Regions from separate parts of the Erwinia billingiae Eb661 genome, predicted to be linked through region 1. Evidence: predicted binding sites of a transcription regulator. Region 1 holds the regulator's gene; each other region holds the start of a gene.

Region 1 (3,142 bases):
TGCTGGCGCAGTTCCCCAAAGCCCGTGCGCATGTGGTCAACGGTGCCGGTCACTGGGTCCATGCCGAGAAACCTGATGCTGTTTTGCGCGCAATACGCCGTTTTTTTGCGCTGTAAAAACAATTATATCCTGAGATGGCTAAATCATTGTCGTCATGACTTTCGCTGGGGTATGATGGCGCGCTAAAAATTTGTCGCTGCACGAATTTCAGCCGACATCAGGCCTGAACCATCAGAACTCCAGCCTTTCAGTATCACGATTCTATGGCAAAAGAAAACACGGACCGCACCACGATCGATCTGTTCGCAGATGACCGTCGCCCGGGACGACCAAAAACCAATCCGCTGACGCGTGATGAGCAGCTGCGTATCAACAAACGCAACCAGCTTAAGCGCGATAAAGTGCGCGGGCTGAAGCGCGTTGAACTGAAAATGAACAGTGACGCGGTTGATGCTCTGAACCAGCTTGCCGAGCAGCGTAATATGAGCCGCAGCGAGCTGATTGAAGAAATGGTCATGGCGCAGTTGGCCGATCAGGACCGCTGAACAGGCGCTTTCAGCACCCCCCGGTGAAGCACAAAGCGACAAAAGCAGGCGGATTACTCATTTATCCCCCTGTAGCTGTCTGCTATCATTGCCGGTATCTGTAATAAGCAGCCTTTACCCTATCAACACGTTTCAAGAGGTTAGTAAGTCATGGCAATCGTAGGCATTTTCTTTGGCAGCGATACGGGCAATACAGAAAACATTGCAAAAGTGATCCAGAAGCAGCTCGGTAAAGAGGTGGCTGAAGTTCATGATATCGCTAAAAGCAGCAAAGAAGACCTTGAAGCCTTTGATATTCTGCTGCTCGGTATCCCAACCTGGTACTACGGCGAAGCGCAGTGCGACTGGGATGATTTCTTCCCGACGTTGGAAGAAATTGATTTCAACGGCAAGCTCGTTGCGCTGTTCGGTTGTGGCGATCAGGAAGATTACGCTGAGTACTTCTGTGACGCGATGGGCACCATCCGCGACATTATCGAGCCTAAAGGCGCGGTGATCGTCGGTCACTGGCCAACTGAAGGCTACCATTTTGAAGCCTCGAAAGGGCTGGCGGATGATAAGCACTTCCTCGGTCTGGCTATTGACGAAGATCGTCAGCCAGAACTCACCAGTGAGCGCACCGAGCAGTGGGTCAAACAGATTTATGACGAGCTCCAGCTGAAAGAAATCCTGGAAGCGTAATCAGACCGGCCTGATTGGGAGGTATCTCACATCAGGCCAGTGGTTTTTCCTATAGAAGTAATAGACACATTTTTGTAACTTTCATCTGCAAATCTGTAAAATATCGCCATCGGTCACCCGCTTTCTCAGCGCCTTTCGCTCTAATAGCGACTATGATGAGGCAGAGCGAAATGTCAGCCCAACCGCTTGCTCTCACGGACGTAACGACTCTTCTCCTTACCTCCCTTGATTGAGATGCATCGCCAGTGGTGTTCATTTCGAAATATCAGTTCTATAATGAGACGTTTGGCTTTTCGCGACGACCGATGTTCAGGGCTTTTCAGCCACAAAGTGACTAGCAAAGTAACAGGACAATATCCGCATGACTGACAATAACACCGCATTAAAGAAGGCCGGCCTGAAAGTCACGCTTCCACGACTTAAAATTCTGGAAGTACTTCAGGAACCTGAGGGCCATCACGTCAGTGCGGAAGACTTGTACAAGCGTCTGATTGACATGGGCGAAGAGATTGGTCTGGCGACGGTTTACCGCGTTCTTAACCAATTTGATGATGCCGGGATCGTTACCCGTCATAATTTCGAAGGTGGTAAATCCGTTTTCGAACTGACTCAGCAGCATCACCACGATCATCTGATTTGCCTGGATTGTGGCAAGGTGATCGAGTTCCGTGATGAAAACATCGAAGCTCGCCAGCGTGATATCGCCACGCGCCACGGCATCAAACTCAGTAACCACAGCCTGTACCTTTACGGTCACTGCTCAACCGGTGACTGCCGTGAAGATGAGACGCTGCACGACAAGTAATCTACACTAACAGCAAAAAACCGGTGATCCTTCACCGGTTTTTTTTTGCCTGTCGCCCCGTTACAGCGCTTCCGTCCGGCTGACGCGCAGACCATCAGGACTGCGCGTACGCAGCAATACCTTACCGGCCACCGCCGGCGGTTGATCCGCCTGCCACTGCTGCCAGGTTGTCCCCTCGTCCAGGCTGTACTCAACGGTTAAGCCCGGTAGCTCGGTATTGACCACCAGCTTACCGTCCTGCACCACCCCACCGGGCACCGGCAAGCGATAGGCAATGCCGGCTTTATCCAGTTTTGCCAATTCACGTTGCCCCAGAAGGTTGGCAAACCGCTGCCAGTCCTTCAGCTGAGCCTGCTGGTCTACCAGGCGGGTTTTGCCGCCGGTATACTCTTTGCCGGCTTTATAATCCTGCTCCCAGGCTGCGCGGTGCCAGGCACGTTCCGCCACGGACAAAATGCGCGGGAAAAGCTTGTACTCCACCTGCGCGTCGGTACGGGTGGTTTCACTCCACAGTTGAGCGGAGATGCCGTGAGCGCCAGGCCAGGGCTTGTCAGATTTAGCCGTGAAAGGTTTGCCGTCGCGATCGACGGAAGTCTCGGCGTTTTGTGGCAAGTTATCCGGCGCGAAGTGGAAAATTTTCCGTTCATCGGTAAAGCGCGTTCCCCAGTAGTATCCCCGCTCCAGCGGATTCACCTCGGCAGGAAAATCGAGATACAGGTAATCCGGATTGGAGACGATCACTTCATAACCTTTGCCTGCCCAGTCATTGGCAGAATCAAAACCGCCCCAAAACAGCGTATCCCAGAAGTTGACCGCAACCCTGTCCGTTGCGAAGGCTTTGGCATTTTTAGCGTCTTTAATACCATCCTGCCAGGCCTGCATTTTGCCGATACCGTGTGCCTTAACCTGCTTGCTGACGTTAAGGGCAAAGTCGCTCGGCAGATGATCCAGGTCTTCAATCTTTCCTTCTTCAATCATCGTCTGGCAGACCTGGGATTTTGCCCACGGCTTATCTTGCTGGCTTAAGTCCAGTAAACCGGTGCCTTCAACGGGTGTGTTCTTATCCGAATAGCCGGATCCTAAGCGAATGTTTTTGGCTTCATCTCCGCCG
Region 2 (3,142 bases), 2.1 Mb from region 1:
GCAGCGCCATTGGCAACGCTGACACGCAGCGGAGACCTGCCTGAAGCGGTATACATATTTATCGATTCGGTGGATAACTCGCTGAGAGCCGCAGAGCTCCCCTGTAATCCGCTCTTCTGGCAGGCCATTCAACAGGAATTGTTACCCGAACTGCGGCGGAAAATCGCGTTTTCCGGGCAAGCAAAAAATACCGTTGTTGTTGGACAGAGTTTTGGTGGCCTCGCGGCGGTGTATGCGGTGCTGAACTGGCCTGAACGCTTTGGCTGTGCGCTTAGTCAGTCAGGATCTTTTTGGTGGCCACGCCGGGATCACCAACCTGAGCAAGCGACAGGGTTGTTGATACAACAGGTTGTAAAGGGAATTGCCGGAATGCCCGGGCAACGCATTGCACTGGATGCAGGCTGGCATGAGAAAATCATTCTTGATTCGAACCGGCAGTTATATCCCCTGCTGGTCGATGCTGGCCTTGATGTCCGCTTTCGGGAGATTGACGGCGGTCATGATGCCCTCTGCTGGCGCGGAGGGATCACGGACGGACTTAAGTGGTTATGGTCCGACTCAGTGAGCAGCGAAGAGATCCCTAAGTCGCGTTAAAAGATGGTTTGCACTGTAGTAGTCAAGGCGGAAGCTGTCATTCCCCAGCGTATAGACCTGCTGATGCTGAACGGCAGGCGACGCCGCCAGTAAAGGCGCAGACAGCAGTGCCAATTTGCCAGATTGATCGGCGGCGAACATCAATACAGATTGCCCATTGATCCCCGTCACCAGGCTCTCGCCACTGAGTGGGATAATGTCTTTGCGTTGCAACCTCCGTTGCGCCTGAGCCAGTTCAGCGGGCACCGTGGCCAGGGTAAACCCCAATGATTCCAGCAATTGCCCCTGCGCAGAGTCGCGGGTCCAGAGATTAGCGGCCTGACTTTGTGGATTGAACACCAGTGCAGAGACGGGCTGCGGTGGCAATACTATTGCCGCTTTGACGGCAGCGACTCGTCTGGCAAATGACTGAATAGAAGCCTCCGCTTCGGTCTCCTTTCCGGTGGCTTTTGCAAGTTGTCGCTCTGTTTGCTGCCAGCTCTGCTGGTCGTAATTAATCACCAGCGTGGGTGCAATCAGCGAAAGTCGGTCATACAGCGTGACAGCTGAGTCTTTTCCCGTTGCGCTGACCACGATCAAATCTGGCTCCTGCGCGGCGATGGCTTCCAGACTGGCTTCCCCTGTGGGTAACGGTTTTACCCCGCGGGCGCTGGCAATATCGCCCCATTGACGAAAGAACCCCCGATCATCGGCAAGCCGTTTTCCAGGCTGAGTTACCCCGCTGGCAATAACCGGGGCTTCAATCGCCAGTAATGAGCCAGTAAGCGTCACGCTGGTTGAAACAATACGTCGCGGCGGCTGCTTAAGCACAACTTCCCCCTTTGAGGTTGAAAGATGGCGCGGCCAGTCAGGACGGGCATCAGCCTGGGCGAGAAAGGGGATCAAAAGCAGGCTGAACAGTAGCGGGTAACGCGTGAGGAAGGCAGAGGTCATTATCAGGCTCGTTGGCAAAGCGCCGATGTCAAAACATGGCAAATCGAAGGATGGCAAAGATGATAATAATTATCTTTACCATTTAAAAGACTTAATTGCCCGAGCTGCAGACATAAAAAAAGGACACCGGGGTGTCCTTTTGTTGGATTAACGCTTGTAGATGATTTCGACGCCTTCGTCGTCCTCTTCATCCCAGTCGTCATCCCAGTCGTCGTCTTCCACTTCAACAGCAGATTCTGCTTCAGCTTCTTCGAGTTGCTGGCGATGATAGTCATCCCACATGAACTCGACTTTCTCAGGCTGCTTCTGTGCTTCTTCCGCTTCTTTTGGATTGGCGTTGATAAAGGACATCACATCCCAGCACAATGGCGTTACGCCAGTACGGTTGGCAGCAGAGATCAGATAGTATTTATCTGTCCAGCCCAGCGCATCAGCAATCGCTTTAGCACGAGATTCCGCTTCTTCCTGGTCCAGCAGGTCAACTTTGTTGAACACTAACCAGCGCGGTTTGTTGAACAGCTTCTCGCTGTATTTTTCCAACTCACCGAGGATGATGCGGGCATTCTCAATCGGATCGGATTCGTCAATTGGCGCCAGATCGATGGTGTGTAACAGCACACGGCAGCGCTCAAGGTGCTTCAGGAAGCGAATACCCAGACCCGCGCCATCAGATGCCCCTTCGATCAGACCCGGGATATCGGCGATCACAAAGCTCTGTTCAGTGTCCATACGAACCACGCCGAGGCTTGGTACCAGCGTGGTAAACGGATAGTCAGCCACTTTTGGTTTCGCGGCGGACACCGCACGGATAAAGGTTGATTTACCGGCATTCGGCAAGCCAAGCATACCCACGTCAGCCAGCAGCATCAGTTCCAGCTGGATATCACGCACTTCACCCTTGGTCCCCATCGTTTTCTGACGAGGAGAACGGTTTACGGAAGATTTGAAGCGGGAGTTGCCCAGACCATGCCAGCCGCCTTTCGCGACCATCTGGATCTGACCATGCGTCATCATGTCGCCCAGCGTCTCGCCAGTGCCCTGATCGATGATACGGGTGCCGACCGGCACTTTAATAATAATGTCCTGACCACGTTTGCCGGTACAATCACGGCTCTGACCATTCTGGCCACGCTCTGAACGGAAAGATTTTTCGAAACGGTAGTCAATCAGGGTATTGAGGTTTTCATCGGCCTGCATGTAGACATCGCCGCCGTCACCACCGTCGCCGCCGTCCGGACCGCCTCTTGGGATATATTTCTCACGACGGAAGCTGACGCAGCCATTGCCGCCATCGCCCGCAGCGACGAGTATCGTCGCTTCATCAACAAACTTCATGTTACTTCTCCGTAAATCATTCGCCCGACGCTGGCAAGGTGACGCGTGTCCGGGAGTGATCCGCCGTAGCAAGCTGGTGTGCCTGGTGACGGAAACTGGGTTTCTGGCGCCGCAAAAGCTGTCTTCACGTCGATTCCAGAAAGGGGATCCGCCTCAAGACATCGTGCAGCTGAATATAAAGTGTACAGCAAAAGTGACCTTTGCTGTGAACCCTCAGACGTAATTACGCCGGGGCAGAACGCAGAATGTAAAAAGCCCCGCAATCATAGCGGGGCTTTTA
Region 3 (3,142 bases), 2.4 Mb from region 1:
AGGATGCTGAAAATCGACAGCATGATTTTGCCGTCAGCCATACGGCCACCCGCCAGATTACCAATCACCATGCCCAGACCAAATGCGAACAGCACGAACGGCAGCCAGAAGGTGGAGAGGTGCGCCGCCATGGTCAGGATCGGGGTGATATAGCTGATCACCGCAAACATGCCGCCAAAGCCAATCGCCGCAATCCCCAGCGTTAACCACAGGCGCAGGTTCGCCAGGCCACGGATCTCTTTCAACGGCGAGCTCTGCTCATGCTCTTTCTGCACCGGGAACAGCTTGTAGATCAGCAGCGCATCAATCACGGTCAGCACCGAGACGCAGGCAAATGCCCAGCGCCAGTCGAGATGTTCGCCGAGCATGGTCGCCGCCGGGTTACCTAGCAACGACGCCAGCGTCAGGCCCAACATCACTCTGCCTACCGCCTGTCCACGGCGATTCTCTTCCACCAGTGACGCCGCAGCCAGCGCGGCTACACCGAGGAAGGCACCGTGCGGCAGCCCGCTCAGGAAACGGGAAATCACCAGCATATGCGCATTGCTGGCCAGCATGCTGCTGAGGTTGCCGACCAAAAACAGCGAGATAAAAATCATCAGCTGATGTTTACGGCACAAACGGGCGGTGCTGAGGGAGAACAGCGGTGCGCCAACCACCACGCCAAGCGCGTAGTAGCTGATAAATTTGCTGCCTTCCGCCAGGCTGACGTTCATCGCGCTGGAAACGTGCGGCAGCAGTCCCATAATCACGAACTCACTCAGGCCGATGGCAAAGGCGCCCAGCGCAAGGGAAAAGAGCAGCGGGCCGACGCCACGCACGGGTGTAGCTGAATCTAACGTATCCATAGAAAAGGGTGCACTTAATTAACGATGAGAAGTTACTCCAGCCACAGGCGGGAGCGCAGGTCTTCAGGCAGGGCAGGTAAGTGAGGGGTGATTCTTGTTATCGGGCCTGTTCCGGCCCTTGTGTCATCTTTCTGCCAGCAAGGGCAGCGATGCGGCGGTAAGTTTAGCGTGAAGCCGCCGGATGACACAAGGATGATGCCGCCCGCGCAGGGGTTATTTCGTGTCGATATGTCCCAGTTCCCGCTCCGGGAAGCAGAAGTTCCGCACGCGCTGCTTCAACTCTTTGGCTTCCGGGAAGCCGCCGTCGGTTTTACGGTCCCAGATAATGTGCTCGTCAATCAAGATCTGATAAATGCCGCCGGTGCCGGGCACCAGGCTGACCGAGGCTAAATCGGTGCTGAACGTATGCAGTAATTCTTGCGCCATCCAGCCGGCACGCAGCAGCCAGTTGCACTGCGAGCAGTAGTGAATGGTGATGGCAGGAGCGGTTTTCATCGCGATGTCCTCTCTAAAAACAGGCGCTCATCTTCCGGCGTCGGTTGCTGCACTGTCAAGTGGGTGTTGCTGACGCTTTTTTAACATTGTGAATTAATTGTGGAGGTTGTTGATATAGAGAATCGATCTCATTATCATTCGCGTTTGACAGTCGTCATGGAATGACCTACATAGCGCCGGATGCGTATGGAGTTTTCGCAATCTTGTTGGATTGCGGCCGCAATGTATGAGTCGATACTAATAAAGAATAAAGGCTTACTAAATGCGCAAATCTTTCAATTCTCAGGGGTTTATCCAGAAGTCCGTGCTGTTCGGCACGCTGGTTACCACCGGTTTTAGCATCGCTGCTGAAACACGCACCACCGCACCACTTCCCGAAGCCAGCCATTCTGGCACGCCACTGGCGATCTCCGGCAAGAAAAGCCAGTCGGAAGCCGTTATGACGGTGACCGCGCCCGAGCCGGAAAAACAGGCGGGCAGCAAAACCACCATTACCGCCGCAGAAATGCAGCAAAAGGGCACCAACGACTTTGGCTCGGTGATGCGCTATGAGCCGTTAATCAGCGCTACCGGCGTCAGCGGCGGATCGTCCGCAGGCAAAAGCGGCTTCGACCGCAGCGGCTATACCGGCTACAACATCCGTGGTCTGGAAAGTAACCGTGTTGGACTGGACGTGGACGGCATTCCGCAGCCGGATGCCACCGGCCGCAGCTACGTCAGCCGCGCCGGATTAAACACCTTCGGCATCGGCCGTGACTATCTCGACCCGTATATGTACGGCCAGGTGGACATTGAATCCGGTGCGACCTCAACGGCGACGGCCAACACCGCCATTGGCGGCGCGGTCTCCTTCCAGCCGAAATCCGCCGACGATTACCTGTCGCCGTACAAATCGACCTACTTTGGTTATCAGTCTGATTACGACTCGGCCAACCGCAGCTGGCATAACGGCATTACCGCCGCAGCCGGCGACGAAACGCTGCGTGGCGTGTTTGTTTACAGCCGCCGTGACGGCCAGCAAACCCGCAATAACAGCGGCACCATCGATGCCTATCCGGCCAACTGGCACTCCAATGCGCTGATGACCTCCGCGATCTGGCAGCCCAATGACGAGCACAAGCTGACCGGCACCGTCGATTATTACGACAAGACCAACCACACCCATTACGACACCTGGAACTCGGCGGGCAGCAGCATTCTCGGCACCTCGCAACAGCAGAGTAATACCCGCCGTTGGGGCGTCAGCCTGAAGGATGAGTGGACGCCAGCCAATGCGTTTATCGATTCCCTCAGCAACAAAGTCTATTACCAGCAGACCCAGGCGCACGACAACACCCTGATGCCCATCAGCACCAGCAGCCAGGAGCGCGTCTACTCAAACTATGATGTCGATACCTACGGCTTCGAAACGCAGCTGAGCAAGGCGCTGGGTCGCCACGAGCTGAGCGCCGGCCTGAACGGTCGTGTCACCGAGACGAAACGTCCGTTCCGGGAAGAACCGGCCCCAAGCGTCTATTCGGCGATCATGCAGCCGGAGTCCGACAGCCGCAGCTATGCGCTGGGTGCCTTTGTGCAGGATGCAATCCAGTTCGATCTGGACGGTCACGGCTTCTCAATCGTGCCGGGCGTGCGGGTAGCGCATCAGACCACCAAGCCACAAAACCTCTCCAGCCTGACCACCGGCAGCACCGTGCTGGACGAATCCGAGCTGAACACCCTGTATGGCAAAGAGAACTCGGATACCCAGGTTCTGCCATCGCTGAGCTTCAACTACGACATCACGCCATCACTGATGACCT
Region 4 (3,142 bases), 2.3 Mb from region 1:
ATCCGGCAGCCAGGTCTTCAATCAGGTCGTCAACGTTCTCCAGGCCAATATGCAGGCGCACCAGCGTGCCAGTGAAATCCACGCCGCCGGCCGGCCGGATTTCCGCCAGCTCTTCCGGCTGATTAGCGAGGATCAGCGACTCGTAGCCGCCCCAGGAATAGGCCATGCTGAAGTGTTCGAAGCGATCGAGATACTCAGCCAGCTGCTTGTCGGTCAAACGCGCTTTCAGCACAAATGAGAACAGGCCGCTGCTGCCGGTAAAGTCGCGCTGCCAGAATTCATGTCCCTTACATTGTGGCAGAGCAGGGTGATTGACCACGGAAACTTCGGCCCGATCTGCCAGCCAGTGGGCGACCTTTATTGCGCTTTCTTCATGCTGACGCAGGCGCACGGCCAGCGTTCTTAATCCCCGGCTGGCCATATACGCGGTATCGGCATCGACCATCTGGCCCATCAGATAGGAGTTTTCACGCAGCTGTGCCCAGCAACGTTCATTGGCAACGGCGGTGCCGATCATCGCGTCGGAGTGACCAATCAGATACTTGGTGCCGGCCTGAATGGAAATATCGACGCCAAAATCCAGCGCGCGGAACAGAATGCCGGCGGCCCAGGTATTGTCGATCATGATCACCGCATCCGGCGCTTTGCTGCGCACGGCGGCGACAATCGCCGGGACATCCTGCACTTCCATGGTGATCGAGGCCGGAGATTCGAGGAACACCACTTTGGTATTTGGCTGCACCCGTTCGGCAATTTCCGCACCGATGCAGTGATCGAACCAGGTGGTGGAGACATTCATTTTGCTGAGGATTTTGGTGCAGAAGTCCTGCGTCGGCTCATAGACCGAGCCCGCCATAAGCACGTTATCACCGGCAGAAACAAAGGCCAGAATGGCGTTGGCAACCGCGGCCGCGCCGCAAGGATAGAGCGCACAGCCCGCGCCGCCTTCCAGTTCGGTCATCGCGTCCTGCAGGGAAAAGTGGGTCAGCGTGCCGCGACGGCCGTAAAATAACTCGCCATCGGCACGGCCGGCGGTACAGCGTTTTTTCTCAGCCACGCTATCAAACACCAGCGAGGAGGCCCGCTGGATCACGCTATTCACTGAGCCTTGGGTAAAACGTTTACTGCGTCCGGCGGCAATCAGCGCCGTTTCAATTTTTTTACTGGTCATCGGAATGCTCTGTTTGCGGATGTCTGGTCTGCCTTAACGTTAACACGGCAGGCGGCTGGGCGAAATTAAGCGTAGGGCACTGTGAGAAAGATTCAGCAAAAGTCGGCTGGATATGCGCTAAATCAGGAAAGTGTGTAAAAAATGTTACCCCAAAAGTAAATAGTAATGATAACCACTATCAATTCAGCACTGATTTGGTATGATCCGCACTGGTTTTTTTTACCCGTTGAATGACGTTGGAGACACAGCGTGACGAATGATTTGATGCAGACGGATCTTTCCGTCTGGGGCATGTACCAGCATGCGGACATCGTAGTAAAAGTGGTGATGATCGGCTTACTGCTGGCATCTGTCGTGACCTGGGCGATCTTCTTCAGTAAAAGTTTTGAACTCAGCGCCGCGAAACGCCGCCTGAAAAACGAACAGAACGCGCTGGCAGGTGCACGCTCTCTGCAGGAAGCCGCGCAGATCAGCGCCAGCTTTAAAGCGGGCAGCCTGACCACGCAGTTTCTGAAAGAAGCGGAAAACGAGCTGGAACTTTCCGCAGGCTCCGACGACGACAACGGCATCAAAGAGCGTACCTCTTTCCGCCTGGAGCGCCGCGTGGCGTTCTTTAGCCGTCACGCGGGCCGCGGCAACGGTTTCCTCGCCACCATCGGCGCCATCGCACCGTTCGTCGGTCTGTTTGGTACGGTGTGGGGCATCATGAACAGCTTTATCGGCATTGCCCAGACCCAGACCACTAACCTGGCGGTGGTTGCACCGGGGATTGCGGAAGCCCTGCTGGCCACCGCTATCGGCCTGGTTGCGGCCATCCCCGCCGTGGTGATCTACAACGTCTTTGCCCGCCTGATCGGCAACTACAAAGCGTCAATGGGCGATGTTGCCGCCCAGGTGATGCTGCTGCAAAGCCGCGATCTGGACCTGGCCGCCTGCGGCAGCGCACAGCGTGCGCCCGCTCAGAAACTGCGGGTAGGATAAGCACCATGGCAATGCGATTGAATGAAGATCTCGAAAGCAACGGCGAAATGCATGAAATCAACGTCACGCCGTTTATCGACGTGATGCTGGTGCTGCTGATTATCTTTATGGTCGCCGCGCCGCTGGCAACCGTTGACGTCCGCGTTAACCTTCCTGCTTCCACCAGTGCGCCGCAGCCGCGTCCTGAGAAGCCGGTTTACCTGTCAATCAAAGCCGACAAGCAGCTGTTCATTGGCAACAATGCGGTGACACCGGAAACGCTGTTGAATGCGCTGAACAGCCAGACCGAAGGCAATAAAGAGACCACCATTTTCTTCCAGGCAGATAAGTCTGTGGATTATGAAACGCTGATGGGCGTGATGGATAAACTGCGTCAGGCGGGATATCTGAAGATTGGTCTGATGGGAATGGAAACCGCCGGGAAGTAACCGACGGGCGTTAAAAAAAGGGCCGACATGCAGATGTCGGCCCTTTTTTATTACAGCTGCACCGCCGGGGCGCCGCTGTGTCGGGTCTGGTACTGACGGATCAGGCGCTTGATAATCATTGTCCCAATCAATCCGCACACGGCGGCAAAGGTCAGCCAGACGCCAGGCATCGCCTTATCGCCGGTGACGTGGATCAGGTAGCTGGAGATGGCCGGGGTGAAGCCGCCGAACAGGGCGGTTGCCAGGCTGTAAGCCAGTGAGAAGCCGGTCGCCCGCACTTCCGCCGGCATCACTTCTGCCAGATACACCACCATCGCACCGTTATAGCTGGCGTAGAGGAACGAGAGCCACAGTTCCGCTTCCAGCAGGTGGGAAAGGCTCGGGGAACCGACCAGCCAGTGCAGCACCGGCCACGCGGTGGCAATCATCAGCAGCGTAAAGAAAATCAGCAGCGGACGGCGGCCATAACGGTCAGACACGGTACCCATGATCGGCAGCCAAATCAGGTTAGACACGCCCACGCACAGGGTGACGAAGAAGCTCTGTTTATCGCTCATCATCA

The links. Region 1 encodes Fur, which represses iron uptake genes when iron is present. Its sites were predicted from a motif close to ATAATAATGAGAACNACTATCAA; they were not measured.
Region 2: fepB (Fe2+-enterobactin ABC transporter substrate-binding protein) is a predicted target of Fur. The motif match lies at 1,587-1,609, and genes of this name have one in related genera.
Region 3: EBC_RS20540 (TonB-dependent receptor domain-containing protein) is a predicted target of Fur. The motif match lies at 1,459-1,481, and genes of this name have one in related genera.
Region 4: exbB (tol-pal system-associated acyl-CoA thioesterase) is a predicted target of Fur. The motif match lies at 1,331-1,353, and genes of this name have one in related genera.

Annotation. Positions count from the first base shown of each region.
Region 1 covers NC_014306.1:1,449,503-1,452,644, reverse strand. The annotation lists gene ybfF (esterase) at 1-116, shown strand, start outside; gene ybfE (LexA regulated protein) at 264-545, shown strand; gene fldA (flavodoxin FldA) at 696-1,226, shown strand; gene fur (ferric iron uptake transcriptional regulator) at 1,588-2,031, shown strand; gene EBC_RS08090 (beta-N-acetylhexosaminidase) at 2,092-3,142, opposite strand, start outside.
Region 2 covers NC_014306.1:4,486,867-4,490,008, forward strand. The annotation lists gene fes (enterochelin esterase) at 1-594, shown strand, start outside; gene fepB (Fe2+-enterobactin ABC transporter substrate-binding protein) at 559-1,527, opposite strand; gene cgtA (Obg family GTPase CgtA) at 1,675-2,862, opposite strand.
Region 3 covers NC_014306.1:4,185,562-4,188,703, reverse strand. The annotation lists gene EBC_RS20550 (MFS transporter) at 1-848, opposite strand, end outside; gene EBC_RS20545 (SelT/SelW/SelH family protein) at 1,062-1,343, opposite strand; gene EBC_RS20540 (TonB-dependent receptor domain-containing protein) at 1,606-3,142, shown strand, end outside.
Region 4 covers NC_014306.1:4,252,665-4,255,806, reverse strand. The annotation lists gene metC (cystathionine beta-lyase) at 1-1,171, opposite strand, end outside; gene exbB (tol-pal system-associated acyl-CoA thioesterase) at 1,421-2,152, shown strand; gene exbD (TonB system transport protein ExbD) at 2,158-2,580, shown strand; gene tcuC (MFS transporter) at 2,631-3,142, opposite strand, start outside.